3 regions of the Pseudomonas sp. F220 genome follow, and region 1 is predicted to be linked to each of the others. Evidence: predicted binding sites of a transcription regulator. Region 1 holds the regulator's gene; each other region holds the start of a gene.

What was found. The regulator FliA, encoded in region 1, starts transcription of late flagellar genes. The targets are predictions, from matches to a motif close to CTAAAGTTTNNNNNNNNNNNGCCGNTAA.
Region 2: a site for FliA is predicted at 6,068-6,095, ahead of motA (flagellar motor stator protein MotA). Genes of this name have one in related genera too.
Region 3: a site for FliA is predicted at 4,779-4,806, ahead of ACZYSM_RS14590 (methyl-accepting chemotaxis protein). Genes of this name have one in related genera too.

What each region holds. Positions count from the first base shown of each region.
Region 1 covers NZ_JBVASJ010000018.1:23,665-33,742, reverse strand. The annotation lists gene ACZYSM_RS16810 (chemotaxis protein CheA) at 1-1,233, opposite strand, end outside; gene ACZYSM_RS16805 (protein phosphatase CheZ) at 1,312-2,100, opposite strand; gene ACZYSM_RS16800 (chemotaxis response regulator CheY) at 2,123-2,494, opposite strand; gene fliA (RNA polymerase sigma factor FliA) at 2,661-3,404, opposite strand; gene fleN (flagellar synthesis regulator FleN) at 3,401-4,231, opposite strand; gene flhF (flagellar biosynthesis GTPase FlhF) at 4,351-5,670, opposite strand; gene flhA (flagellar biosynthesis protein FlhA) at 5,682-7,811, opposite strand; gene ACZYSM_RS16775 (DUF6124 family protein) at 8,557-8,781, shown strand; gene flhB (flagellar biosynthesis protein FlhB) at 8,925-10,061, opposite strand; gene fliR (flagellar biosynthetic protein FliR) at 10,065-10,078, opposite strand, start outside.
Region 2 covers NZ_JBVASJ010000001.1:171,783-181,860, reverse strand. The annotation lists gene ACZYSM_RS00815 (AhpA/YtjB family protein) at 1-1,163, opposite strand, end outside; gene serB (phosphoserine phosphatase SerB) at 1,298-2,512, shown strand; gene asd (archaetidylserine decarboxylase) at 2,726-3,586, opposite strand; gene rhdA (thiosulfate sulfurtransferase) at 3,605-4,420, opposite strand; gene ACZYSM_RS00795 (HDOD domain-containing protein) at 4,460-5,998, opposite strand; gene motA (flagellar motor stator protein MotA) at 6,164-7,015, shown strand; gene motB (flagellar motor protein MotB) at 7,019-8,065, shown strand; gene rsgA (small ribosomal subunit biogenesis GTPase RsgA) at 8,118-9,149, opposite strand; gene orn (oligoribonuclease) at 9,257-9,799, shown strand.
Region 3 covers NZ_JBVASJ010000014.1:69,036-79,113, forward strand. The annotation lists partial or broken gene ACZYSM_RS14570 (PepSY domain-containing protein) at 1-17, shown strand, start outside; gene ACZYSM_RS14575 (PepSY domain-containing protein) at 17-340, shown strand; gene ACZYSM_RS14580 (response regulator transcription factor) at 340-1,008, shown strand; gene ACZYSM_RS14585 (sensor histidine kinase) at 1,005-2,324, shown strand; gene ACZYSM_RS14590 (methyl-accepting chemotaxis protein) at 2,589-4,736, opposite strand; partial or broken gene ACZYSM_RS14595 (Na+/H+ antiporter NhaC family protein) at 4,940-5,083, shown strand; partial or broken gene ACZYSM_RS14600 (cache domain-containing protein) at 5,190-6,011, shown strand; gene ACZYSM_RS14605 (methyl-accepting chemotaxis protein) at 6,114-6,869, shown strand; gene trhP (prephenate-dependent tRNA uridine(34) hydroxylase TrhP) at 6,995-8,350, opposite strand; gene ACZYSM_RS14615 (AI-2E family transporter) at 8,511-9,572, shown strand; gene ACZYSM_RS14620 (hypothetical protein) at 9,569-9,751, opposite strand; gene ACZYSM_RS14625 (hypothetical protein) at 9,864-10,058, opposite strand.

The DNA of each region.
Region 1 (10,078 bases):
CAGGTCGGCCGTCACCACGTCAAGGTTCGACACAGCCTTGGACATAGCCTCATCGCCGCTGTTGAGGCCCAGACGGACCAAGCGGTTACGCACCAGCACCAGTTCGCCGACCATGTTCATGATCTCGTCCAGCCGCGCGGTATCGACCCGCACGGTAGTCTCGGCTTCACTGGCCGGCTTTTCTGCTGGCGCAACCGCAGGCGCTCTGGCCGCAACCGGTGCAGGAGCTGCCGATTTTGGCGCTTCGGCCTTGGCTTCAGGTGCTTTTGCAACCGGCTTCACAACCGCTTTGGCGACAGGCGCCGCAACCGCAGCAGTCGCAGCAGTCGCAGCGCCAGACACTTCGGTGAACTTGCCTTTGCCGTGCAACTCGTCAAGCAATGACTCGAATTCGTGATCGGAAATCAGATCACTGCCTGCTGCCTTGGCACTTGGCGCGGCAGCAACCGGCACCGCAGCGATAGCGGTTTCCAGGGCGTCGACCGCAAACGTACCTTTGCCGTGCAACTGATCGAGCAGGGCTTCGAATTCGTCGTCGGTAATTTCATTGCTGGCCACAGCAGCCTTGGGTGCCGCAGGCTCAGCCGGTGCTACCACTGCGCCAACAGCGAACTGGCCTTTACCGTGCAACTGATCGAGCAACGACTCGAATTCGGCATCGGTGATTTCATCGCTACCCGCCGCGACCGGAGCCGGTGCAGCCGCTACAGGCGATTCTGCCTGAGCTTTGACCGCATTGAGCGAGTCGAGCAGCAGTTCGAATTCATTGTCGGTGATATCGCCTGAATCGCTCTGGGCGACAGGCTCGGCAACCACTTCAACAGCCGGTGCAGCATCGGCAGAGGCTGGCTCGGCCAAGCGAGCCAACGCCGCCAGCAATTCCGGTGTTGCGGCAGTGATCGCTGTGCGCTCACGGACTTCGGTGAACATACCGTTCACCGCATCCAGTGCTTCCAGAACCACGTCCATCAATTCCGAGTCGACGCGACGCTCACCCTTGCGCAGGATATCGAAGACGTTCTCGGCGATGTGACAGCACTCCACCAGCTCATGAAGCTGGAGGAAGCCGGCGCCCCCTTTTACAGTGTGAAAACCGCGAAAAATTGCATTGAGCAGGTCCGCATCATCGGGTCGGCTTTCCAGCTCGACCAATTGCTCGGACAGTTGCTCAAGAATTTCGCCGGCCTCAACCAGGAAATCCTGAAGGATCTCTTCATCGGCGCCGAAGCTCATTGGTGGGGTGCTCCTACAGTAGGTCGTGATGACGGTTAATGGCGCGACCGGCATTAACCGTCATCACGACCTAGAAACCTAAAATCCAAGGCTGGAAAGCAAATCGTCTACATCGTCCTGACCGGACATAACGTCTTCACGTTTATCGGCATGAATCTGCGGACCTTCACCCTGAGACAGATGTTTTTCCGGATCTTTTTCAGCGAGGATCGATTCGCGGTCATGTTCAATGCCCGCAAAACGATCGACCTGACTGGCCATCAACACGAGTTTGAGAAGATTGGTTTCGACTTCCGTGACCAACTGAGTCACGCGCTTGATCACCTGACCGGTGAGATCCTGGTAATCCTGGGCCAGCAGGATGTCGTTGAGATTGCTCGACACGATGCGAGTCTGCTGCTCGCTACGCGTCAGGAAACCATCAACCCGCCGGGCCAGTTCGCGAAACTCTTCAGCACCGACTTCACGGCGCATGAACCGCCCCCAGTCCACGCTCAAGGCCTGAGCCTCGGTACTCAAGCCATTGACCAACGGGGTGCTGTTCTCGACCAGGTCCATGGTGCGGTTGGCCGCAGCCTCCGTCAGCCTGACCACATAGGACAGGCGTTCAGTCGCATCCGTGATCTGCGAAACTTCTTCGGCTTGCGGCATATTCGGGTCAATCTGAAAATTGACGATCGCGCTATGCAGCTCGCGGGTGAGCTTGCCAACTTCCTGGTACAGGCCGCGATCACGGGTCTGGTTGAGCTCATGGATCAGTTGCACCGCGTCGCCGAATTTGCCTTTTTCAAGGCTCTCGACCAATTCGTGGGCATGTTTTTTCAGGGTCGATTCAAAATCGCCCTGTGAAAATTCGTTATGCTCCATAGCTCCCCCATGGCGGACGTCATCAACCGATGCGTTCAAAGATTTTTTCGATCTTGTCTTTCAGCGCCTGAGCCGTGAATGGTTTGACCACATAGCCGTTCACACCGGCCTGAGCGGCTTCGATGATCTGCTCGCGCTTGGCTTCGGCCGTGACCATTAACACCGGCAGATGTTTGAGTTTTTCATCGGCTCGTACGTGGCGCAGCAGGTCGATACCGGTCATGCCAGGCATGTTCCAGTCCGTTACCAGAAAGTCGATGCTCCCGCTGTTGAGGACCGGAATCGCGGTAGTACCGTCATCCGCCTCGACCGTGTTGGTGAACCCCAGATCACGCAACAGGTTTTTTATGATCCGCCGCATCGTTGAGAAGTCATCAACGATGAGGATTTTCATGTTCTTGTCCAATTCGACCTCCAAGCAGTCTTAAACGCGCCCAGCACCTGGACACGCCATTCAATCAATTCGGCGTAACACTCAACGACTGCATGGAGCACAACGGGCCGTGACCGGTGCAGCTATTGCCGTACCAGCCTCGTTCGCAGTGTCCCCACACTGCCTGTCAGCGCGCTCGCCACTCCCCCAAACGCCCCCGTAAACGGGCCGCGCACTGGCTGTGTAACTGGCTGACCCGCGATTCGCTGACTCCCAGGACCTCACCGATTTCCTTGAGGTTCAGCTCTTCGTCGTAGTACAGCGCCAACACCAGTCGCTCACGCTCCGGCAAATTGGCAATCGCGTCCGCTAACGCAGCCTGGAAGCGTTCATCTTCCAGATCACGCGACGGCTCGAGATGAGTACTCGCGCCACCCTCGTGCAGCCCTTCATGCTCGCCGTCCTGCAACAGATCGTCGAAGCTGAATAACCGGCTACCCAAGGTGTCATTCAAAATCCCGTAATAATCGTCGAGACTCAATTGGAGTTCGGCCGCAACCTCATGATCTTTAGCGTCACAACCGGTTTTAGCTTCAATTGAGCGGATTGCGTCACTGACCATCCGGGTATTGCGGTGTACCGAACGTGGAGCCCAGTCACCTTTACGCACTTCATCGAGCATTGCGCCACGAATGCGGATACCCGCGTAAGTCTCGAAACTCGCGCCCTTGCTGGCGTCGTATTTAGTCGACACTTCGAGCAAGCCAATCATCCCGGCCTGGATCAGATCCTCGACCTGAACACTGGCCGGCAGACGCGCCAGCAGGTGGTAGGCAATACGCTTGACCAGTGGCGCATAGCGCTCGATCAGTTCGTACTGACTGTCATCACGTGCCGACTTCTTGTAAAGGTTGTAACCGCTGGCGGTCATAGCACCGGTCCTGCTATTTGATGCACTAGCCGCTCGACGAAAAATTCCAGATGCCCGCGTGGATTGGCAGGCAGCGGCCAGGTATCGACCTTCTGGGCAATGGCTTTGAACGCCAGTGAGCACTTCGAGCGCGGGAAAGCTTCATAGACTGCGCGCTGCTTTTGCACAGCCTTGCGCACACACTCGTCGTAGGGAACCGCACCGACGTATTGTAAAGCCACGTCCAGGAAGCGATCCGTGACCTTGGTCAACTTAGCGAACAGATTGCGGCCTTCCTGAGGGCTCTGCGCCATGTTGGCGAGCACACGGAAGCGGTTCATGCCGTAGTCACGATTGAGCAGTTTGATCAGGGCGTAGGCATCGGTGATCGAGGTCGGCTCATCGCAGACCACCAGCAACACTTCTTGCGCTGCGCGAACGAAACTGACAACCGACTCACCAATACCGGCGGCGGTGTCGATCACCAGCACGTCGAGGTTGTCGCCGATATCGCTGAAGGCCTGGATCAACCCGGCATGCTGGGCCGGGCTTAGATGCACCATGCTCTGCGTACCGGACGCCGCCGGGACAATGCGAATCCCACCTGGCCCCTGAAGCAGCACATCGCGCAGCTCACAGCGCCCCTCGACCACATCGGCCAGAGTGCGTTTGGGTGTCAGCCCCAACAGAACGTCGACGTTCGCCAGCCCCAGATCGGCATCCAGCAGCATGACGCGCCGGCCGAGCTCAGCTAGAGCCAGGGACAAGTTCACTGACACGTTAGTCTTCCCGACGCCACCTTTGCCGCCGGTCACCGCGATCACCTGTACGGGATGCATGCTGCCCATGTTCTTTCTTTACCTTGTCTTACTTAGACGGAGGCCACATAACTGGCTGCGCGTTCACCATTGGAACAATGCATGGCAGACCATCGATGTAGGTACACTGCAATCTATTCGTTATTACCTTAGCCGACCCGCTTGGTCGGGCTGTGGTAGAGGTCAGCGAACATATCAGCCATGGCTTCTTCGCTGGGTTCTTCCTGCATCTGCACACTCACCGCACGACTGACCAACTGATGGCGACGTGGTAACTGTAGATCATCCGGAATCCGCGGCCCATCGGTCAGATAGGCCACGGGTAACTCGTGACTGATCGCCAGACTCAACACTTCGCCCAGGCTTGCCGTTTCATCCAGTTTAGTCAGGATGCAGCCGGCCAGCCCGCAACGTTTGTAACTGTGATAAGCGGCGGTTAGAACCTGTTTCTGGCTGGTTGTTGCCAACACCAGATAATTTTTTGACTTGATCCCGCGACCCGCCAGGCTTTCCAGCTGCATGCGCAACGCCGGGTCACTGGCCTGAAGGCCGGCGGTATCGATCAACACCACACGCTTGCGCAGCAGCGGATCAAGAGCCTGCGCCAGGGACTGGCCCGGGTCGAGGTGAGTCACGGAGACATTGAGGATGCGCCCCAAGGTCTTGAGTTGTTCCTGGGCGCCAATACGGTAGCTGTCCATGCTCACCAGCGCGATGTTCTGCGCGCCGTACTTGAGCACATAGCGCGCCGCCAGCTTGGCCAGCGTGGTGGTCTTGCCCATGCCGGCGGGGCCGACCATGGCGATCACCCCGCCCTCTTCCAGCGGCTCGATCTCGGGTGTCGCGATCATCCGCGCCAGGTGCGCCAACAGCATGCGCCAGGCCTGACGTGGCTCTTCAATTTCAGTAATCAGTGCCAGCAGGTCGCGTGACAGTGGACCGGACAAACCGATGCGTTGCAGGCGACGCCAAAGGTTGGCCTGTTGTGGTCGACTGCCTTGCATCTGGTTCCAGGCCAGCGAGCCTAACTGCACTTCCAGCAGCTCACGCAGACCGTTGAGTTCGAAACGCATCGAGTCAAAAGCGCGCTGATCCACGGTAGGTGAAGCGACGGGGGCCGGCGCTGGACGATAGGGTTCAGCGAAGGTTGGCTCGATCAATGGTTCGGCGGCAGTCAGCGGCAAACCGGCGAACAACTGACGATTAGTGGTTGAATCGCCTTCACCGCGCAGGCTCAGTTCAGCCTGGGCCGTGACGATTCGCGATTGGGTTTTGCGCAACTCGTCTTCAAGCTCGATATTCGGCACTCGCGGTGCCAGCGCGGACAGCTTGTAATCCAGGGCAGCCGTCAGCTCGACACCACCGGCGATCCGGCGATTACCAATAATGGCGGCATCAGCGCCCAGCTCGTCGCGAACCAGTTTCATGGCTTGACGCATATCGGCGGCGAAAAAACGCTTAACTTGCATAAACCACTACCTCAGCCGTTGGGCCCTACTGTCGCAACAATGGTCACTTGCTTGTTGTCAGGAATTTCCTGATACGCCAACACATGCAAACCCGGGACTGCGAGACGTCCGAACCGCGAGAGCATCGCGCGTACCGGACCTGCTACCAGCAGAATCACCGGTTGACCTTGCATTTCCTGACGCTGCGCCGCATCGATCAACGAGCGTTGCAACTTCTCAGCCATGCTTGGCTCCAGCAGAACACCTTCTTCCTGGCCCTGCCCTGCCTTCTGCAGACTATTGAGCAATATCTGTTCCAACCTTGGTTCCAGCGTGATTACTGGCAGCTCGGAGTCAGTGCCTACAATGCTTTGGACGATTGCTCGGGATACGCCAACGCGCACTGCAGCCACCAGCGCGGCAGTATCTTGACTCTTGGCGGCATTGTTCGCGATCGCCTCGGCAATGCTGCGAATGTCCCGTACCGGCACTTGTTCGGCCAGCAACGCCTGCAACACCTTGAGCAGCTGCGACAGCGACACCACCCCCGGCACCAGCTCTTCTGCCAGTTTTGGCGAGCTTTTAGCCAGCAATTGCATGAGTTGCTGCACTTCCTCGTGGCCGATCAACTCGCTGGAGTGCTTGTACAGAATCTGGTTAAGGTGCGTGGCTACCACGGTACTGGCGTCCACCACCGTGTACCCCAGCGATTGCGCCTGAGCGCGCTGACTGACTTCGATCCAGACCGCCTCCAGGCCGAAAGCCGGATCTTTGGCGGTAATACCGTTGAGCGTGCCGTAGACCTGGCCGGGGTTGATGGCGAGTTCCCGGTCCGGATAAATCTCTGCCTCGGCCAGGATCACCCCCATGAGGGTCAGGCGATACGCACTCGGCGCCAGGTCGAGGTTGTCTCGGATATGCACAGTCGGCATCAAGAAGCCCAGATCCTGGGAGAGCTTCTTGCGCACGCCCTTGATCCGCGCCAGCAACTGACCACCCTGGTTACGGTCCACCAGCGGGATCAGCCGATAGCCGACTTCCAGGCCGATCATGTCGATCGGCGTCACGTCATCCCAGCCCAATTCCTTGGTTTCCTGAGCGCGCGACGGTGAAGGCAGCAGTTCCTGCTGGCGCTTGACCTCTTGCAGAGCCTGAACCTTGACGATGTTTTGCTTCTTCCAGACCAGATACGCCATTCCACCGGCTACCGCGGCCAGGCTGAGGAAGGAGAAGTGCGGCATGCCGGGCACCAGCCCCATCACCGCCATCAACCCGGCAGCCACCGCCAGCGCTTTGGGCGAGGCGAACATTTGCCGATGGATTTGCTTGCCCATGTCTTCGGAGCCTGACGCACGGGTCACCATGATCGCCGCCGCCGTCGACAGCAACAGTGATGGCAATTGCGCCACCAAACCGTCACCAATGGTCAACAGCGCGTAAACCTTGCCCGCATCGGCGAAGGTCATGTTGTGCTGGAAGATACCGACCGCCATCCCACCGATCAGGTTGATGAACAGAATCAGCAGGCCGGCGATGGCGTCACCGCGAACGAATTTGCTGGCACCGTCCATCGAGCCGTAGAACTCTGCCTCTTGCGCTACTTCAAGACGGCGCAACTTGGCCTGGTTCTGATCGATCAATCCCGCGTTGAGATCGGCGTCGATCGCCATCTGCTTGCCGGGCATCGCATCGAGGGTAAAGCGCGCGCTCACCTCGGAAATCCGTCCGGCACCCTTGGTCACTACGACGAAGTTGATGATCATCAAAATCGCGAAGACCACGATACCGACCACGTAGTTGCCGCCGATCACCACCTCACCGAAAGCCTGAATCACCTTGCCCGCAGCGGCATGACCATCATGCCCGTGGAGCATCACCACCCGCGTCGATGCAACGTTCAACGCCAGCCGCAGCAAGGTCGCGACCAGCAGAATGGTCGGAAACACCGCAAAGTCCAGCGGCCGCAGGGCGTAGACGCAGACCAACAGCACAACAATCGACAGGGCAATGTTGAAGGTGAAGAACACGTCCAGCAGAAACGGCGGGACCGGCAACATCATCATTGCCAGCATTACCAACAGCAGCAGCGGCACACCCAGATTGCCTCGAGTGAGGTCAGCCAGGTTGCTGCGGGCGTTGTTGATTAACTGAGAGCGATCCACCGGTATTCCCCGTTCCTTGAAGCAAACTTTTGACGCCTGAAGCGGCGCAAGGCGGCTATTGCAAGAAGCCTTCCAACTTTTGCAGAGGCAGAAAATAGTGTGTTGATCAGGGATTTGCAGTGCCCGGGAGGACGCTATCGCGAGCAAGCCCGCTCCCACATTGAATCTATGGCGCACACAGAAAAAGTGTCCGCAGCCGATCTAGTAATGAAATCATAGATGTGGGAGCGGGCTTGCTCGCGATGAGGCCGGTACGGCTGGCAACTATCAAAAGCAGGCAACACAAAACAGAGTTTTCCGACGGGGGTTTGAGGCTTGCTTTGGCGAAGGTCGGCGGATAACCTTCACTGGTCGCTGCAAAATCAGCGGACGGGCTTGGCGGTCCGATATTCGAAAGGCGCAACAGCGCCCCCAAACACGATTGCAGGCGTTTTTTTTCGCCCGCATTCTTGTGTCATGGCGGATTGCGCGAGGACCCCTTCGGGGGTGCCGGGTTCCTTTCGTTCCGGTCCGCCAACCTTGTGCAATCCGTCACCCAAATCTGCTTGGCGGCAGACGGTGGCGGCTCCCCAACGAAAGGAGCTTCACCATGATCAAAGTCACTCCAAATCCCCCCGAAACCGAAAATATTTCCCCCTACTAATCCTTCGACTCGAAAAAACTCCACCAAGCCGTACGCCGAGCCCTCGATCACCACCTAAACCCACACTCACCGGCCAAGCCTCGCTCCTGCAACGATCGCCCCCTGCAGATCTTCGCCGTCGCCCCCGACATCAACACCCAAGCGTTGCGGGCCTATGCCTACGAAACCTTCCGCTCGGCCACCGCCCTGACCCTCGACCTTTCCGACGATCTCGAAAGTAAAGATCGCAACCTCGCTCTGGCCATTCATCAAATGCTGGAACTGGGCCTGCTGCTGATCGAAAAGGCGCTGGAGCAGGAAAAACCGCTGAAGCCAGCGGGTGCATAGGGGACAAGCAGTAGGGAGTTTTATCAGTCAGCTCAGCGTTGAGCTGAAGACCCATCGCGAGCAGGCTCGCTCCCACATTTGAAATGCATTCCAATGTGGGAGCGAGCCTGCTCGCGATGGGGCCGGAACGATCACTACAACTTTCAGGAATCGCGCCGCAAATCCGGCGGAATCGGCAGGTCTTTGAGCGGATCAGGGCGCTTGCCCTTGCCCGCCCGGTGTTGGCGGATCTGATAGACGTAGGCCAGCACCTGAGCGACCGCCAGATACAGCCCCGCGGGGATTTCCTGTTCAAGTTCGGTGGAGTAGTAGATCGAACGCGCCAGGGCTGGCGACTCGAGCAGCAACACATTATTGGCCACGGCGATTTCGCGAATCTTCAAGGCCAGGAAATCACTGCCCTTGGCCAGCAGCACCGGTGCGTTGCCTTTCTCCGGGTCGTACTTGAGGGCCACGGCGTAGTGAGTCGGGTTGGTGATCACTACGTCCGCCTCGGGAACTGCCGCCATCATCCGCCGCTGCGACATTTCGCGCTGGAGCTGGCGAATCCGCTGCTTGACCTCTGGCCGCCCTTCTTGATCCTTGTGCTCATCGCGGACTTCCTGCTTGGTCATCAGCAGTTTCTTGTGGGTTTCCCAGAGCTGCACCGGCACATCCACGGCAGCAATCACAATCAAGCCGCAGGCCATCCACAGGGTGCTCCAGCCGACCACTTGAATACTGTGAATGATGGCCTGATCCAAGGGTTCATGGGCGATGCGCAGCAGGTCATCGATGTCCGAGGACAACACCGCAAGCGCCACGAACAGAGTGATGATGAATTTGGCCAGAGCCTTGAGCAGCTCCACCAAAGCCTTACTGGAAAACATCCGTTTGAGGCCGCTGAGCGGGTTCATTCGGCTGAACTTGGGCGCCATGCTGCTCGCCGCGAACAGCCAGCCGCCCAACGAAATAGGTCCTATCAGCGCCGCCAGCAGCAATGTGATCAAAATCGGCTGAACGGCCAGAATGGCCATTTCCCCCGAGTGCAGCAGGTAGATCCCCATGTAGCGCTGATCGAGCAGCGTCTCACGTGGCAGCGAAAAGTTCAGTCGCATCAGCTCAAGCAGGTCCTGCGCCAGCGCGCCGCCATAGATCAGCAGAGCGCCCGCACCGGCCAGCATGATTGCCAGGGTATTGAGTTCCTTGGAGCGGGCAATCTCACCCTTGTCGCGCGAATCCTTCTTGCGCTTGTCCGTGGGGTCTTCTGTTTTGTCCTGACCGCTTTCGCTCTCAGCCATGCCTCAGCGCGCCTGTG
Region 2 (10,078 bases), on a different contig from region 1:
TCATCGCCGCTGTCTTCGCCGTGGAACAGCATCAGCGTGCTGCCGTCATTCAGGGTGTGCAATTCGCTCTGGTAGAGCGAAGCAGCCTGATCAAGGCAGTCGCGATAGCGTTCAAGCAGTTCCGTCAGGCGCGCGCGGGGCAGACGACGCAGTTGATCCTGAGCACCGAGTTGCACGGCCAGGACTGCGCTGCGCTGCGGCTGTGCCGGGGCAACCGGTTTTGGCAGCTGTTTCGGGGCTGTCGCTACAGAGTGGTCGCGCAGGTCGGCGAATGGGTCTTCTTCGTCCTGGTCGTCTTCTTCGGCGCTGACAATATGCCGTGGCGCTGGCTTGAGCCCGGCGACTGGCGCGGTTTCGTCGAAGCTAGGGTCGCGCAGATTGCGCACCTCGAAAGCCGGTTCGGCCTCTTCTGCTTCGTCGTAATCGCTGTCGTCGTAATCCGCTTCAGGCACAGGCTCAGGCTCAACCTTCTCAGGCGCGAAATTGGCGTGGAGCTGACGGGCCAGGTCACCGATTTCGTCCTGACGCTGAGTTGCCGGGGTATGTTCGTCAATATCCCGTAGCCAAACACGCAATTGCATCAGTGGCGTGGAGATATTCCGTCCCAGACGCAAACTCAAGGCCAGGGAGAGCGCCAGCAAAATCGCGCTGAGGATGCCCATGCTTTGCAGGCTGATGGTCATCGGCTGCTGGAACTGCTCCATATCGAGGCTGATCCGCAGGTGCCCGGCGGTCACGTCCTGGAACGTGATCTTGGTCTGATACAGACCTTCAGCCTCACCCAACAGTCCGTTTTTTGGGCGTTGGCCGGCTTCGGCAAGAATCCGGTTGTCTACGCTATAGATTGCAGCGTGGGCCACCAGCGGGTTTTTGGTCAGGTTGTTCAGCAGTACGTTGAGGCTGAGGATGTCGTTGGACACCAGCAGTTCGGTTGCTGAAGTGGCGGTTTGGGTGGTCAGGCTCTGGCCGAGGGCATCTGCCTGCTCGTGCATCGCCTGTTTGAACTGCAGACCCATCACGCAGGCATAGATCACCAGGGCCAAGGCGACCAGGATCACGTTATGGCTGGCAATGCGCAATGCGATCGGTACACGGCGGTGGCGCAGTGCCCGGAAGATCAGCAGAAAGAAGTTATCGGTTTTAACTGGCGTTGGCCGGTTCACTGAGCTCGGCTCTTTTGTCCGTGAAGTTGAGGCGCAGTATAGCGATAGGCCCTAGGCCGGCAAAGCGCTGGCTGTGCCCGATGGTCACTGAATGTGGGTAGAATGCGGTTTTTTTCCACTTGCGGGGGTGCGCCTTGCGCGAAATCGTCCTGATAAACATCACGGGTGTCGACCGTCCGGGTCTGACTGCGGCTATTACTGGCGTCTTGGCCCAGGGTGGTGTGAATATTCTCGACATCGGTCAGGCGGTGATCCACGACACTCTGTCGTTCGGCATCCTGGTTGAAATTCCGAGTACCGAGCAAGGTTCTTCCGTGCTCAAGGACATCCTGTTCACGGCTTACAAGCTGGATCAGCAAGTGCGGTTCACGCCGGTGTCGGAGACGGATTATCAGCAGTGGGTGGGAGGTCAGGGCAAGAAGCGTCACATCGTGACGTTATTGACGCGCAAGGTGACCGCCGAACAACTGCAGCGAGTCAGTTCGATCACCGCTAAATACGGTTTGAACATTGATCACATTGATCGTTTGTCCGGGCGCATGCCGCTGGACACTCTGGCGGACAAGGGCAAGGGTTGCATCGAGTTCTCCGTTCGCGGCGAAGCGGCTGACCCACAAGCATTGCGCGCCGAGTTCCTCAGCGTGGCGCAAGAGCTGAACGTCGACATCGCGTTCCAGGAAGATTCGCTGTTCCGTCGCAACCGCCGTTTGGCGGTGTTCGACATGGACTCGACCTTGATCGAGGCAGAAGTCATCGACGAATTGGCCAAAGCCGCTGGCGTCGGTGACCGCGTAGCCGAGATCACCGAGCGGGCGATGGCCGGCGAGTTGGACTTCCGTGCCAGCTTCAAGGAGCGCCTGGCCTTGCTCAAGGGGCTGGATGTCAATGTGCTGGATTCGATTGGCGCTTCGCTGCGGTTGACCGAAGGGGCTGAAACGCTATTCGCCGAACTGAAACGCTTGGGCTACAAGACTGCGATTCTGTCGGGCGGCTTCACCTACTTCGCCAAGCAGTTACAAGCCAGGCTGGGCATTGATTACGTGTTCGCTAACGAGTTGGAAGTGGTCGACGGCAAGGTCACGGGTGTGGCGGTCGAGCCGATCGTTGACGCTCAGCGCAAGGCCGACTTGCTGCGCGAACTGGCCCACAAGGAAGGCTTGCGCCTGGAGCAGACAATCGCTGTTGGCGACGGTGCCAACGATTTGCCGATGCTGGCGATCGCCGGTCTCGGTGTAGCGTTCCGCGCCAAGCCACTGGTCAAGCAATCGGCCAAGCAGGCGATCTCGACACTGGGGCTGGACGGGGTGCTGTATCTGTTGGGGTTTCGTGACCGTGATGGTCAGCTCTGAGTGCTGTATTGACTGACCGGGCCTCTTCGCGGGCAAGAACCAGGCGTCCCCCCTGCTCCTACAAGGTATGTGTCAGGTCACAATATTGTGATCAACCTTTAACCTGTGGGCGCGAGGCTTGCCGGCGATTGGCCGCCCTGAGAATCCTCCGACTCACCTGGCCCTCTGTCCCGCAGTGCTCACAGGGACAGAGGGTGAGGAGAAAAGAAGTACTTATGCCTTCGCCAAGCCCATACCTTGGCCCATCTGTACGGGCGAGCCGGCAACCAATTCTTCAGCCCATTTCACCTGATCCGGTCCGAACAACACGACGGCGGTAGAACCGAGTTTGAAACGTCCCAGTTCAGCACCTTTCTCCAGATGGATCGGCGCACGCGCGGCTTCGTCGTAACGCACGGTCTTCAACTCGCGTTTGGGCGGTGTGACTAGCCCGGCCCAGACTGTTTCGATCGAGGCGACAATCATCGCGCCCACCAACACCACAGCCATCGGCCCGCGCTCGGTGTCGAAAATGCACGCCACGCGTTCGTTGCGAGCGAACAATTCCGGGACGTTTTCGGCGGTGGTCTGATTGACCGAGAAAATCCGGCCTGGGATATAAACCATCTCGCGCAGGGTGCCGGTCAGCGGCATGTGAACGCGGTGGTAGTCCTTTGGCGACAGGTAAATAGTGGCGAAATCTCCGCCCATGAACGGTGCGGCTGCAGCGGCATCACCGCCGAGCAGTTCCAGCACGCTGAAGCTGTGGCCTTTGGCCTGGAATACGCGACCGTGCTCGATCGGACCGAGCTGGCTGACCGCGCCGTCTGCCGGGCTGAGGATCGCGCCAGGGGTCTGGTCCAGCGGCCGTGCACCTTCTTTCAGGGCGCGGGTGAAGAAGGCGTTGAAGTGCTCGTAAGCGGTCAGGTCTTCGACCAGCGCTTGCGACATGTCCACCTGATAACGCTTGGCGAACCAGGCGGTGAAGGCATTCTTGAACCAGCGTACGCGGCATTCGGCAATGCAGCCGGCCAGACGCGAGAGCAGGTGATGAGGCAGCAGGTACTGGCTGAGGATAAACAAACGCTTTTTCATTAACTGTCCTTAAAAACCTTAAATCTCAACAGGCGTGTCGGGGTGGTTGCCCCATTCGCCCCAAGAGCCGGCGTAGCCTTTGACTCGCGGATAACCGAGCGCCTTGGCTACTAGATAGGTGAAGCCAGAGCGATGGTGAGTCTGGCAGTGGGTGATCACTTCTTTATCTTTAGTGATGCCGAGTTTTTCGAGGATCTGCGGCATGTCGGTGCGGATGCGCAGGTTGCGCGCTTGATCCATACCCGCCGTCCACTCGAAATTGATCGCACCAGGGATATGCCCGCCTTTGGCCGCAAGCACTTTCTCGCCGGAATACTCCAGCGGCCCGCGTGCATCCCAGATCGCCAGGTCGGCAGCGCCGAGACGGCTTTGCAGGTATTCGCGGGTGGCGGTGGGTTCGTCGTGCAAGGTCAAGGCGACTGGGCCGCCGACCGCCGCCGGGATTTTGGTCGACACAGGCAAAGCATCCGCCAGCCAAGCGTGAAGTCCGCCATCAAGGTAGTGATATTTGCTATGGCCAATGACATCCAGCAGCCAGATAAAGCGCCCGGCCCATCCGCCGCCTTCATCGTCATAGACCACATAGACCGCATCGGGGTTGTGCCCCAACTCGCCGAACAGCGCTTCAAGAGCAGCGTGTGTCGGCAGCAGGCCGGGCGCAGGCGCATGGCCAAGCTGAGTACGTTTTGGATCGACGAAGCGTGCGCCGGGAATGTGTCCCTCGGCGTAGCGGGCGCTGCTGGTCAGGTCGACCAGAATCATTTCGCGGGCGTCGAGGCGAGCGAGCAGGTCGCTGGGCTCGATCACCAACGGCAAGCCAGAGAAGTCAGACATGTGAGGTCTCCAGAGCACAAAAGGGGGGATTGTAGCGCGTCAGTTGCCGCGGTTGGTAAAGCTGTGCAGTGCCTTTTCAATACACTGTGCGGTTTTTCCGAAGGCCTGCACGGTGATTTCCGAGAAGGGTCCGCCGCCTTGATCGGCCACCATCAACATCACCACCCGGCCGTTGCTGCTCAGTGAGCGCAACAATAGATGCTCGCCGCCGAACTGGCTGCGCAGGCTATTGGGCAGATGCGTCGAAAATTGTGCGTTATTGGCCGGTGTCAGGCGAACTTGTACCGGTTGTGCGAGCAGGCGTTGCAGCACCGTGCTTTGGCTGACCTGCAGGTTCAGCGTGGCGGACTCCTTGGGCAGGCCGGCAATCTGATGGACTCGCAGACTGCTCTGGCTGCGGTCGGCCATCAACAGCATCACCCGACGCATTCCGCTGGCCACCAATGCATCACGGGCGCAGGTGGTCAGGTGCATGGCGTTGGTGAAGCGGCTCGGCTCAACCAGCAACTCAGCGCAGTGTTTGCGCCACATCACCAGGTCTTCGGCCGAGGGCGGTGCCGCAGGGAGCAGGCTGCGATGGATACGGCGTGTGTTCCAGGGCCAGAGCAACGCTTGCGCCGGGTGCCAGAGGTCGGGCATTGAATGGTTGCGTGCACTCTGCGCGGCTTGCTGGTGCAGCTGCTGCTGCAATTCATCCTGTGGTATTTGCAGATAAAGGCTGGTCAGGTACTGCCAGCGCAGAGTGTGCGGGCTGTCCCAGGCATGCTGCGTCGACAGCGCCAGACCGTTGGCCAGCAGCACGGTGTTGGCCGGCTGATTCAGCCAGCGACGCAAGGCCGGATCGGCGTCCAGCCGTTGCTGCTGACGTAGACGGTGATCGCTGTCACGGGCGATACGCAGAACCTTGACCAGTACCCGTTGCTCGTTGAGCAGCAGGCGATAACCCTGCTGTACCCAGACCGGTAAGCGCCAGACTTCGGCCAGGGCCTGGCAGAGTTCCAGCAGGCGCACGCCGAACAGTTCCTGCTCCACCGTGCTCGCCGATTCGCCCTTGTGAATCACCCGCAGCTCCCACTCTTCCAACAATTGCGGATGCGTCAGCGTCAGCGGCCAAAGCGGGGAAAGGAACAGTAAACTGCCCCAATGGATGTCTTGCCACAGGCGTGCGAGGCGGCTGGCGAACAGGCCGTTGGCCTGCTGCGTGGCGTGTTGGCTGATCAGTTGCAATTGCCGCAACGCGATCGGAATTTCTTCCTGAGGCAGGACTGGCAGATGCGCGAGCAATTCTTCTGTGCGCTTCAAACCGAGGCGATTGATCGCTATCTCAAGGTTCTCGGCCGGCTCGGTCATACTGCCGTGGGTGTGGTGGTTGGCTTCGCGAATCACGCTGAGGGCCAGCGCGGGACTGTCTTGTATCAACTCGGCGATATCGCGTATTGAACTGCGGCTGTCGGCGATGGCTTTGCGCACCCGGTCATGACTGGTTTGCGGCACCGGTAAACGTACCGCGTCGAGGCGCTTTATCCAGCCTTCGAGAGTCTTCGGTTTTGGAGTTGGGACTGTCGTTTCATTAGCCATGGTTGGGCGCGATCATCATTCACAATTAACACGCCCAGAAGGGGGCAGCTGGCTTTTCGCCTTAACGGCCTATAGTCTGGCGCAGTTTTGCCGATAAGTAGAAGAAGAGTTTTATTAACTTCCGAATATGACCTTGAACCCGACTCAATAAGTACTTTCCTACCTATGGCTAAAATTATCGGCATCATCGTCGTATTCGCGAGCGTGCTCGGCGGATATGTACTTTCCCACGGCAAGATTGCTGCCCTGATTCAGCCTTTCGAGGTCTTGATTATCGGCGGTGCGGCCTTCGGTGCGTTCCTCCAGGCCAACCCAGGCCACATGACGAAGCACGTCATCAAGAAAGCCTTGGGGATGTTCAGTTCGCGCTTCACGCACACCTTCTATCTGGAGGTGCTGGGCCTGATCTACGAGATCCTCAATAAGAGCCGCCGCGAAGGCATGATGGCGATTGAAGGCGACATCGAAGACGCCTCCGCCAGCCCGATCTTCGCCAAGTACCCAGCCGTGCTCAAAGATGAGCGCATGACCGCGTACATCTGTGATTACTTGCGCATCATGTCCTCCGGCAACATGGCTCCCCATGAGCTTGAAGGCCTGTTCGACATGGAATTGTTCAGTCTGAAAGAAGATCTGGAGCATCCTTCTCACGCGGTCAATGGTATCGCCGATGCCATGCCCGGTTTCGGTATTGTCGCGGCGGTGTTGGGTATCGTGGTGACCATGGCCTCCCTCGGTGACGGTGACCAGAAAGCCATCGGCATGCACGTCGGTGCGGCGTTGGTAGGTACCTTCTTCGGTATTCTCGCGGCCTACGGCTTTTTTGGCCCGCTGGCCCACGCGTTGGCTCACGATGCAAAGGAAGAATTGAACGTCTACGAAGCCATCAAAGCCTCGTTGGTGGCATCGGCTTCCGGCATGCCGCCGTCGCTGGCGGTGGAGTTCGGACGCAAGGTGCTGTACCCGTCGCACCGTCCTAGCTTCGCTGAGCTGGAACAAGCGGTTCGCGGTCGCTAAGTCATGGAAAACAATCAGCCGATTATCATCAAGCGCGTCAAGCGCTATGCCGGTGGGCACCACGGGGGCTCCTGGAAAATCGCCTTCGCCGACTTCGCGACGGCAATGATGGCGTTCTTTTTGGTGCTGTGGCTGTTGTCCACCGCGACTCCGGAACAAAAAATCGCCATCGCTGGTTACTTCAAGGATCCGATCGGCTTCTCCGAAAGTGGCACGCCATTCATCATCGATCTGGGTGGCTCGCCGGAGTTGGCGCCGGACAAGACCCTCAACCCTGAGGTCAAGTCCCAGCCACAGCCAGACAAAGTCATCATCGACACCGATAAGGTCGAAGGCATGGCCGAACAGGTTGAGCACGAACGCCTCGAATTGCTGCTGCAAGAATTGCAGAACAAGGTTAAAGAGAACCCGCAGCTGCAGAAATTCAAGGACCAGATCCTCTTCGAAATCACCCCGGACGGTTTGCGCATCCAGATCATGGACGCCGAGAATCGGCCGATGTTCGACTCCGGCAGTGCACGTCTGAAACCGTATTTTGAAGACATTCTGTTGGCCATGGCCGACACCATCAAAGCGGTGCCGAACAAGATCAGCGTCAGTGGTCACACCGATGCCAAGCCGTACACAGGCACCGGCGACTTTGGTAACTGGGAGCTATCGGCCAACCGTGCGAACGCCGCGCGCCGAGCGCTGGTTGCCGGTGGTTATCCGGATAAGCAAGTGGCCAGGGTAGTGGGTTTCGCTTCGTCGGCGCTGTTTGACCGCGAGCATCCGTTCAATCCGGTCAACCGGCGGATCGATATCGTTGTGCTGACCAAAAAAGCCCAGCGCGCCATCGAAGGTGAGCAAGGTGCCGAGCCTGCGCCAACGCCGATACCAGGGCAGGGCGCGCCAGGTGAGGTGCCGGGCGCCGCGATCGACCCGAATGCCTTGCCGGCGGACAAGGAGCCACTGCCGGCTCACGAGGTTCGGCAGAAGCTGAACATCTTTGAGGATGGCGTGTTGAAGATGGATGAGACGGGTAAAGCTGCGGACAATCCAAAGCAGTGACACCCAAAAAGGCCGCGATCATCGCGGCCTTCTTGTTTTCGCACGCAGCTATTTAATAGCTGTTTTCAGGCAGGCTGGCGATGATCGAGCGATAGCTGTTCATCCGCTGCTGCTGCACACGGCCTTCTTCCAGCGCCTTGAGCAGCGCGCAACCGGGCTCGCGGTCGTGCTTGCAGTCACGGAAGCGGCAGGTGCCGATAAGGTCGTTGAACTCGATGAAGCCGGCTTCGACGTCGGCACGGCTGACATGGCCGAGACCGAATTCGCGAATCCCCGGGGAGTCGATCAGCTCGCCGCCGCCCGGGAAGTGGAACAACCGTGCGGTGGTGGTGGTGTGCGTGCCCTGGCCGGACAGTTCGGACAGCGGACCGACTCGGGCTTCGACTTCCGGCAGCAGGCTATTCACCAGCGAGGATTTGCCGACACCGGACTGGCCGACGAACACGCTGATGCGGCCGTCCAGTTGCGCTTGCAACTTCTCCATTCCGTCGCCTTGGTGGGCAGACACTTCCAGCAGCGGATAACCGAGTTGTCGATAGACCGCCAACAAGGCATTCAGCGCCGGAGCATTTTGCTCATCGATCAGATCGGCCTTGTTCAGCAGCAACAGTGGGCGAATACCGGCGTGCTCAGCGGCCACCAGATAGCGGTCGATAAGGTTGGCGTGGGGTTCAGGCAATGGGGCGAAAACGATCACGATCATGTCGACGTTGGCCGCGACTGGCTTGAGCTGGCCGCGACTGTCCGGGCGACAGAGTTCGGTATTGCGCGGCAACTGCGCAACGATGACCCCGATACCCTGGTTGCCGGCACGCCAGACCACTTGGTCGCCGGTAACCAGCGCGGGCAGGTTGGCGCGCAAGTGGCAGCGGAAAACCTGGCCAGCCAGCTCGCCGTCGCGGGCTTCGACCTCGACCTGCACACCGAAGTGGGCGATCACCAACCCGGTTTGCTCGGGGCCAAGATCGCCGCCCTCAAGTGCTTCCACAGCAGAGGATTCGCGTTTGGCGGCGCGGGCAGCGCGTTCACCTTGAATCTTTTCGATGCGCCAGTTTTGGCGACGATTGAGCTGGCGTTTGGCCATGGGTGATCCGTGTCGATAATGCAGCGGTTAGGTAAAACGGCCGCGAGTTTAGCACGCCGGGGATGTCCTCTAGGCTAAACTGCACAACTACGCCGAGGAGCCGACACATGCAAAACCCGCAGAATCTGATTTGGATCGATCTGGAAATGACCGGTCTGAACCCTGACACCGACGTCATCATCGAGATGGCGACCATTGTTACTGACAGCAATCTCAATACCTTGGCTGAAGGCCCTGTCATCGCCATCCACCATAGCGACGAAATCCTCGCGGGTATGGATGAGTGGAATACCCGTCAACACGGAGGGTCTGGCCTGACTCAACGGGTTCGCGACAGCCGCATCAGCATGGCCGAAGCCGAAGCCGAGACCATTGCCTTCCTGGAGAAGTGGGTACCCAAGGGCAAGTCGCCGATCTGTGGCAACAGCATCTGTCAGGATCGCCGCTTTCTCTATACCCACATGAAAGCGCTGGAAAGCTACTTCCATTACCGCAATCTTGATGTGTCGACCTTGAAAGAGCTGGCCGCACGCTGGGCGCCGGATGTGCTCAACAGCTTCAAGAAGGGCAGCACTCACCTTGCGCTGGACGACATCCGCGAGTCGATCGCCGAGTTGCAGCATTACCGCCAGCACTTCATCAAGTTCTGAGAGCGGTGCTTTGAAGGACGCCCTTTGTCGTAATGCCAGTCAGTTAAGGATTTGAACGCCGCAATACCTTGTGGGAGCGGGCTTGCTCGCGATGGCGGTGTGTCAGTAAACCTTAATGTCGACTGACACACCCTCTTCGCGAGCAAGCCCGCTCCCACAGGGATTGCGCTTAACTGATCGGCATTAGCCCTTTGTCGGCTGTTTTGCGCAAGGTTGCGGTCTTCGTAGGAGCTGATCAATGACCGAGATTAACGCTTGCCCTCTTTTGGTGCCCTGGTG
Region 3 (10,078 bases), on a different contig from region 1:
ATCATCAGGATACGTAATGAAGGTAAATCTGCGCGCCTGCAGCCGAACGGTTCTGGTTCTTCTGGCTTTTTGCTCGGTGGCAGCGGCCCGTGACCTGGATCAGGACGAAGCCCTGCACCTGCGTCAGCAAGGCGTGATCGCGCCGCTCGAGCAGCTGCTGGGGCCGGCCATGCAACGCTATCCAGGCGCCAAGCTGCTGGACGCTGAGCTTGAGGAGCATAAAGACCGGAGCGTGCGCTACATCTATGACATAGAACTGCTGACTGTCGAGGGCGTGGTGCGTGACATCGAACTCGATGCCAATACCGGTGAGCTGATCAAAGACAAGGAAGATGACTGATGCGCTTGCTTCTGGTGGAAGACCACGTCCCGCTGGCCGACGAGTTGATGGCCGGGCTCAATCGCCAGGGCTACGCCGTCGACTGGCTGGCCGACGGTCGCGATGCGGTGTATCAGGGCAGCAGCGAACCCTATGACCTGATCATTCTCGACCTCGGTTTGCCGGGGTTGCCAGGGCTTGAGGTGCTGACCCAGTGGCGTGCTGGAGGTCTGGCCACGCCGGTGTTGATTCTCACCGCCCGTGGTTCCTGGGCCGAACGTATCGAAGGCCTCAAGGCCGGCGCTGACGACTACCTGACCAAGCCGTTCCATCCTGAGGAATTGCACCTGCGGGTTCAGGCGCTGTTGCGGCGTTCCCATGGACACGCCAATCAGCCAACCCTCAACGCCGCCGGTTTACATCTGGATGAAGGTCGCCAATGCGTGACCCGCGATGGCGCCGATATACAGCTGACGGCCGCAGAGTTTCGGCTGTTGCGTTATTTCATGCTGCACCCTGAGCAAATCCTTTCCAAAAGCCATCTCGCTGAACATCTCTACGACGGTGAAACCGAGCGCGACTCCAATGTGCTGGAAGTTCACGTCAATCATCTGCGGCGCAAGCTGGGTCGTAGCGTGATTGAAACCCGTCGCGGGCAAGGTTATCTGTTCGGCGCGATTGCTTCGTGAGATCGATTCAGCGCCGTTTGAGTCTGGGGTTGATCAGCGTGATGGTGATCGTCGGCCTGGTGCTGGCACAGACCAGCCTCTGGCTGTTCGAAATGGGCTTGCAGCGTTATCTGGAAGCCGGGCTGCGTGACGACAGCGAAAACCTGCTGGTAGCGTTGGTGCGTGGACCGCAGGGGTTGGAACTGGATGAGCGACGTTTGTCGCCGGCCTATCAACGGCCGTTTTCCGGCCATTACTTTCGCATTGACTTTGCCGACGCCCATTGGCGTTCGCGTTCCTTATGGGATCAGGAACTGCCGAAGCTGGAACAGGCGGGCCTGCAAAGCAATCTGCAACTGGGACCGGAAGGGCAGCAGTTGCTGGTCTTGCGCTCCGACTATCGGCGGTTGGGGCAATCGATCTCCATCAGCGTGGCGCAGGACTACACGCCGGTACGGCAAAGCTTTCTGCGCATGCAGCAGGTCGGCCTCGGCCTCGGTCTGGCGGGTTTGCTGCTGATTTTGATTTTGCAGCGTGTCACGGTTCGCCGCGCCTTGCGTCCGCTGGAAAAGGCCCGGGAGCAGATTGCTCAGCTACAGCTGGGCCAGCGTTCACAACTGGACGACCAGGTGCCGATTGAACTGGAGCCGCTGGTGGCGCAGATCAACCATTTGCTCGCCCATACCGAAGACAGCCTCAAGCGTTCCCGCAATGCCTTGGGCAATCTGGGACACGCCCTGAAAACCCCGCTGGCGGTGCTGTTGAGCCTGGCGTCGAGCGAGAAACTGGATGCTCATCCTGAGTTGCGCAAGATCCTTACTGTGCAGCTTGAACAGGTGCAGCAACGTCTGAATCGTGAGCTGAACCGTGCCCGACTGGCTGGGGATGCCTTGCCGGGTGCGCAGTTCGATTGCGATGCAGAACTGCCCGGTTTGCTCGCCACCCTGAACATGATTCACGGCGCACACCTCGAGCTCAGTCACGCGGTGCGTCCCGGCTTGCACCTGCCATGGGATCGGGAAGACTTGCTCGAGCTGCTGGGTAATCTACTGGACAACGCCTGCAAATGGGCAGATGCCGAGGTGAAACTGAGCATCGTCGAGACGGCTGAGGGCTTTCGCTTGGTGGTGGAGGATGACGGGCCGGGGATTCCCGAGGAGAACCGCGATCAGGTGTTCAGTCGCGGTGCGCGGCTGGATGAACAGACTGATGGCCATGGTCTGGGGCTGGGCATCGTGCGCGATATCGTCGAGGCGTGGGGCGGGTTGTTGCAGCTGCAGAGCAGTGAGCTGGGTGGATTGAAGGTGGTGATTGAGTTGCCTATTGGTTGTCGTTGATCGGACCATCGGCGCTTGGCTCAAAAACCACCCCTCACCCCAGCCCTCTCCCCAGAGGGGAGAGGGGAAAGGGAGCAGATCTCCATGCTTTTCAAACCTGAGTTCACTCGGTAATGCAGGTCGCAGCAACTCGAAAGAACACGTCGGTCAGTTCCTTCTCCCCACTGGGGAGAGGGTTAAGGTGAGGGGTGGTTTTCATCGACACTGGAGATTCTGGATCTGTGCCCTCCAAGGCGGCGTGACTGACACGCCGCCGACCCCCAATCAAACCCTGAACTGATCCATCAAACTCTGCTGCTGATTGGCCAGACTGTTCAGCGATTGACTAACCCGCGCCGATTCGTTGGCTTGCCCCGACAGCGATTCAGTCACGTCACGAATGGTCGCTACGTTGCTGTTGATCTCTTCTGCCACAGCGCTTTGCTCTTCGGCGGCGCTGGCAATCTGCAGGTTCATGTCGGTGATCACGGTCACGGCATCACCGATCTGACGCAGGGCAGTCACTGCCTGGCTGACTTGTTCGACACTGCCTTGAGCCTGACGATGGCTGTTGTTCATTGAACCAACAACGTCCTGAGTACCGCTTTGCAGCTGTTCGATCACCAGACGGGTTTCCTCCACCGACTCTTGAGTGCGGCGGGCCAGGTTGCGCACTTCGTCGGCGACCACGGCGAAACCACGTCCGGCTTCACCTGCGCGAGCGGCTTCGATGGCCGCGTTGAGCGCCAGCAGGTTGGTCTGCTCGGCGATGGCGCGAATGACTTCCAGCACCGAACCGATTTTCTCACTGTTGGCGGCCAAGCCTTCGACCTGGATCATCGCCGTGCTCATATCCGCGGCGAGATTGCCGATGCTGGCGGTGGTGCGGTCGATCACGGTCAAACCCTGACGGGTCGCCTGATCGGCGTCGCGAGCAGCCTGCGCGGCCTGGGCTGCGCTACGAGCGACGTCTTGGGCGGTGGCGCTCATTTCGTGGGAGGCGGTGGCCACCTGGTCAACCTGACGGTACTGCTGCTCCATGCCGGCACTGGTCTGGGTGGCGATGGCCGCTGATTGGTCGGCGGTGCTGCGGGCGTCCTGCACCGAGCGTTTCACTTCGGCAATGATCGGTTGCAGCTTGTCGAGGAAACGGTTGAACCAACCGGCCAGTTGCCCGAGTTCGTCCTGCTTGTCGTAGGCCAGGCGCCGGGTCAGGTCACCTTCACCGCTGGCAATGTCTTCGAGCATGTGTGCCACGCCAAGGATGGGCTTGGTCACGCTGCGGGCCATCAGCCAGACCAGCAGCAAGCCGATGACTGCAGCCAACAGACCCAGGCTCAATTCGATCAGAGTGCCGGTGGTGCTACGTTCGTCGAGTTCTTTCTTCAGGGTTTCAGCCGGGCCGACCAAAACCTTCTCCGGCACATCCAGCAACACGCCCCACGGCTTGCCGCCGGGGATAGGCATAAACGGCGAGAGTACTTTGAGTTCTTGATTGCTGCGCAGACTCTGGGTCTTGCTACCGCTGGTCAGCATGCGGATCAGCTCGGCACCGCTGGCCTTGTCCACTACATCCAGACGCTGGCTCAGTTTGCTGGCGTCCGGGCTGTAGCCAGCCAGCAGACCGACCGGGCTGATGATGCTGACGCTGGTCTGACCGTCATAGAGCTTCTTGCTCGCTTGCTGGCTGACCGCTTGCAGGCTGTTGAGATTGATATCAACCGACAGCGAGGCGATGACTTTACCGTCGACTATCAACGGGAAGACGATGCTGGTCATCAGCACATTCTGGCCGTCGATTGCATAGAAGTAGGGTTCGATCACGCACGGTTTGAGCGTAACGCGCGGGCAGGTGAACCAGGCATTCGCCGGTTCGCCGCTCGGGCCGGAGCTGGTGTCGGCGATATCGCTTTCCGGCAGCGACATGGAGGTCAGCTTGCCCGGTGTCGGTTGCGACCAGTACAGGGCAAAACGGCCCTTGTCGTTGCTGCCGATTTCTTTCTGCCCGGCAAACAACTCATCCTTGCCGTCCAGCGCATTGGCTTCAAACACCAGCGACAGGCCGAGCAGCTCCGGGTTGGCTTGCAGTGCCGACTTGACCTGACGGGTCAGGTCTTCACGAAGGTCTAAGGCATCGAGGAAACGTTTCTCGGCTTGTTCGCGCAGGAACAGCACCTGGCGAGAGAAGCCGTGGCCGTATTGGTAGGCATCCATGAATTGCTGGCGAATGCTCAGCGCCTGGACTTCGCCTTGGGCCTCGATACGGGCCTGAGCCGCTTCATTGAGCATCTCCATGCTCGACGCTTTGACCAGCTCGGAATTGTGCTCCATGCGATAGAGCGAAAGCCCCACCAGCAACGTGACAATGCCGAGCAGGCAAAGTCCGGCCAGAAGGGTGATTTTCCATTGAATGGAAAGCTGTCTGAGCGACATGGAGATGTCCTTAATCGGATAAAACGAGAGAGACTTCGCTCTGTAACGGCCGAGGTGATTTTTTCTTTATTGGTATCACTAAATAAGAAGCGACCCACGAACTTCGTAGCAGCTGGCGAAGCCTGCGTTCGGGCGCGAAGCGGTCGTGAAACCTGGCACCGAGATTCCCCAGATAAATGGAGGTGTCATTTATTGCGACTGCTTCGTCCGATTCGACCCTGGGACCGACCTCTGGTCTGAATATCGACGGCCAACATCACCACATCTGGGACACCGTGGTGCCGACCTTCCTGCACTACAACCTGCCGCTGCTGGCGTTCGGTTGGGCTGCGGCGATGATTTTGTAATCCTGCAGAGTCCCTGCAACACCCACACAAAGCCTGCGGTCCTCAACTTTTGGTCCGGTGTGCCGTTAAAGCGTTTAACCCGCCAATAAAATCAAGAGTGAACACCATGCGCCTAAGCCTGAAGGCCAAAGTTTTATCCCTCGCGGTACTCCCGGTTTTACTGTTTGCTCTGGTAATCAGTCTGACCACGGTGTTCATTCTGAAAGAACAGGCCAGCAAAGAAGTTGAAGAGACCCGTCAGCGTCTGCTGGCTGATGCGAAGGCGACTCTGCAAAGTTATGTGGCGGTGGCGATGACCGCGATCAAGCCGCTGTACGACGCGGCAGCACCGGGTGATGACGCGGCGCGGGCGCACGTAGTCAAGCTGCTGTCGGGCATCAGCTATGGCACGGATGGCTACTTCTTTGGTTACGACTCGCAAACCGTGCGTCTATTCAAAGGCAGCAGCGCGGACGGTGTCGGTAAAAGCTTTAAGGACAACCGTGACCCGAGCGGTGTCTACGTCAATCGCGAATTGGTGAACGTTGCCAAGGCCGGTACGCACTATCTGCAATACAGCTCCACGCAGCCCGGCAGTAATGTTCTGGTGCCCAAACTCGGCTACACCGAGTACCTGTCCAAGTGGGACATGGTCATTGGTTCCTCGGTCAATCTTGACGGTATCGATGCTCAGGTGGCGGTGGTCGAGCAGCAGGTCAATGAGCGCATGGAAGGTGTAGTGCTCAGCATTGTCGGGATCGCCGTCGTGGTGTTGCTGATGATTTTGCTGATCGGCATGGTGGTGGCAAATACCATCCTGCGTCCGCTGCACCTGATGAAAGCCAACCTGGACGATATCGCCGCAGGCGAGGGCGACCTGACGCGTCGTCTGGCGATTACCAGCGAGGATGAGCTGGGTGAACTGGCCGGCTCGTTCAACCGCTTTGTCGACAAGATCCACGGTCTGGTGCGGCAAATCACTGAGATGACCTCGCAGTTGACCGGTCTGGTGACACAAGTCTCCGATCAGGCTCAGCGTTCGGAGCAGGCGATGGAACGCCAGCGTCACGAGACTGATCAGGTGGCGACGGCAATCAACGAGATGTCCTCGGCAGCTCAGGAAGTCGCGAGAAGTGCCCAGGGCGCTGCGGTTGCTGCGCAGCAGACCGACGAGGAAGGCCAGGCCGCCAAACGCGTGGTGGATGGCAGCATCAAACAGATTCATGCGCTGGTCAGCGATATCCGCAGCAGCGGTACGTCCCTTGATAGCCTGCAAAAAGATGTGTTGTCGATTGTTAGTGTGCTGAGTGTCATTCGTTCGATTGCCGATCAGACCAACCTGCTGGCACTCAACGCGGCCATCGAAGCGGCACGTGCCGGTGAGGCCGGGCGTGGTTTTGCAGTGGTGGCCGATGAGGTGCGGGCGCTGGCCAGCCGCACTCAGCAAAGCACCCAGGAAATCCAGGGCATGATTGATCGCCTGCAGAAGGGCACTCAATCCGCTGTCGAAGCCATGCGCCGTTCCAGCGATGCCGGTGACGGTACTTCGGCCCAGGCCAACGAAGCCGGTGCTTCGCTGGACACCATGGCCCAGTTGATCGGCACCATCAACTCGATGAACGCACAGATCGCCAGCGCCGCCGAAGAGCAAACGGCGGTGGCCGAAGAGATCAACCGCAGCGTGCACCAGATCGCCGTGGCGGTGGACAACGTGGCCGACGAAACCCAACTCGGCGCACAAACCTCCCGCAGCCTGGCCGACCTTGGTCAGCGCTTGGGCAAGTTGGTGGGGCAGTTCCGCATCTGATCCGAAAGATTATTTGCCAGACAGATCGCTATCGCGAGCAAGCCTCGCTCCTACATTTGAATCGCATTCCCCTGTAGGAGCGAGGCTTGCCCGCGAGGCGTCAGCGCAGACAACCTTATTTTCAGCTAAGCCATACTCTCAGTTGCCGCACCAACCCGCACATCCCGCATCAACAACCCAAAGCGCAAATCCACCTGATCCGGGATCGGCACATACACCGTGTGCCCGTCCCCCGGGGCGACCTCGATGGCTTCGCCTTTGGCGTTGTGCAGTTGATGCAGGTCGAAGTGAAAGTTGCCTTTGGGGGTCATCAATTCCAGGTGGTCGCCGAGCAGGAAGCGGTTCTTCACGCGAACTTCAGCCAGCCGATCACGTCGCTCGCCGGTTAACTCACCGACGAACTGCTGACGCTCTGACACCGAGCTGCCGTTCTGGTAGTTCTGATACTCGTCATGCACATGCCGACGTAGAAAGCCTTCGGTGTACCCGCGTTGTGCCAGAGAGTCGAGATCGGTCATCAGGCTGCGGTCGAATTCTCGGCCGGCCACGGCGTCATCGATCGCCCGGCGATAGACCTGAGTGGTTCGTGCGCAGTAGAAATGGGATTTGGTTCGGCCCTCGATTTTCAGCGAGTGCACGCCCATTTTGGTCAAACGTTCGACGTGCTGCACGGCACGCAGGTCCTTGGAATTCATGATGTAAGTGCCGTGTTCGTCCTCGAACGCGGGCATCAACTCTTCGGGGCGATTGGCTTCCTGCAACAAAAACACCTGATCGGTCGGTGCGCCGAGGCCCAGAGTTGGCTGGATGGGTTCAGGTTGAAACGCTTGAACGATCTCGCCCAACTGATTCTCTACCGCCGGTTGTGCGGTGTATTTCCAGCGACAGGCGTTGGTACAACTGCCCTGATTGGCATCGCGTTTGTTCATGTAGCCCGACAACAGGCAACGACCTGAGTAGGCCATGCACAGTGCCCCATGGACGAATACTTCGAGCTCCATGCCAGGAACCTGCTGACGAATCTCGGCGATCTCTTCGAGGGACAGTTCGCGGGACAAGATGATCCGGCTCAAGCCTTGTTGCTGCCAAAACTCGACGCTGGCCCAGTTCACCGTGTTGGCCTGAACTGAAAGGTGAATCGGCATCTGCGGGAAATGCCTGCGCACCAGCATGATCAACCCTGGATCAGACATGATCAGCGCATCCGGCGCCATGGCGATCACCGGCTCCAGGTCTGTGAGAAAAGTCCGTAGCTTGGCGTTATGCGGGGCGATGTTCACCACCACATAGAAACGCTTGCCCTGGGACTGGGCTTCACGAATACCGAGGGCCAGGTTGGCGTGGTCAAATTCATTATTGCGCACCCGCAGGCTGTAACGCGGCTGCCCGGCGTACACCGCATCGGCACCGTAGGCGAAGGCATAACGCATGTTTTTCAGGGTGCCGGCAGGGGCGAGGAGTTCGGGAGTGACGGGAGGCATGGTCGTGTCGATCGCAAAAGGCAGGGAGGGTAATCGAATCGCGTCCGGGACTTATTGATCTGGATCTATGCTCCATGAACAAAGAGAGCACTCAGCTGCGCCTTGGCTGACTAAACATCAGGAGGCTGTCACTCCTGTGCCTTAATGACATGGATCGGGTATGAACGAAACGACGCTACAAAACAGATCACTGTGGGTGCTGCTGCTCCTGGTGACCATCGCCTTCATCTGGATTCTGCTGCCGTTGTACGGCGCGGTGTTCTGGGCGGTGATCCTCGGCATCGTCTTTGCTCCCTTGCAGCGACGGCTGCAACTGAAGTTCGGTTGGCAACGCAACCTGACTTCCTTGCTCACCCTGAGTATCTGTCTGGTGATTGCGATTCTGCCAGTGATCATCACCGGCGTCTTGCTGGTTCAAGAAGGTACGACCCTCTACAGAAACATCGAAAGCGGTCAGTTGGATATAGCCGGCTACCTGGCGCAGTTCAAACACAGCCTGCCGCTGTACTTCCAGCACCTGCTCGACCGCTTTGGTATGGGTGAGTTGAATAGCTTGCGGGAGAAAGTCGTCAAGAGCGCCATGCAGGGCAATGAGTTCTTCGCTACCCAGGCATTCAGCTTTGGTCAGGGCACCTTCGAGTTCGTGGTGAGTTTTTTCATCATGCTGTACTTGCTGTTCTTCTTTCTGCGTGACGGCGCGGAGCTGGCGCGCATGGTCCGCACGGCTATACCGCTGGCCGAACACCAGAAGCGTCGCTTGCAGCTGAAATTCAATCGGGTGGTGCGTGCCACGGTGAAGGGCAATTTGCTGGTGGCTATCACTCAGGGCGCATTGGGTGGTTTGATTTTTTGGTTTCTCGACATCCCCAGTGCGTTGCTCTGGGCGGTATTGATGGCGTTTCTGTCACTGATGCCAGCGGTAGGGGCGGGGATTGTCTGGGCGCCAGTGGCGGCGTACTTTCTGCTCAGTGGGGCAATATGGCAGGGGGTGGTGCTGGCGTTGTTCGGGGTGTTCGTGATCGGTCTGGTAGACAACGTGCTGCGGCCGATTCTGGTGGGTAAAGACACGAAAATGCCGGATTACCTGGTTCTGATCTCCACCCTGGGTGGCCTGGCGCTCTTTGGCTTGAACGGATTTGTCATCGGGCCATTGATCGCCGCGCTGTTCATGTCGAGCTGGGCCTTGTTCATTGAGACCAAGCCTCGTATGCAGTTGCCTTAGGCGCGTAAGCCATGTGAACCCATGCTTTGCGACAGTGCTTGAGCTGCGGGGAGTGAAGTGAGCGGGCCGCTGATCTGCACGCCGTCCTGCACCAGATACCAACAGGCGAGCAGTCCTAGCTCTCTGAGTGGTGCGGGAACGGCGCTGCCGATAACGGACATGATCTGAACCTTGGGCATAAGTACCTCCATCAATCTATGGAGCTACCTTACGGACCTGACGGTTCAACGAAAAATCATCGCGCTCGATAGTGGACATCGACGCAGGCGAAACTAAACGCGATAACAGGTGTCAGTCGACAACCTGATCGAGCATGTTCACCACTTCCTGATCATTCAACAGACCTTTTCGCACCAGGTTCTCGGCCAGCAACGAGAGGAATTTGGCGCTTCGATGGCCTTCCAGGTGCTTGAGTTCGGTCAGCGCGCTGTAGACCTTGCTTGAGGTGCAGAGGCCGGCAGTGCGGTGGGGATTCTGAGTTGGCATTATGGGTCGTCCTTGTTTTT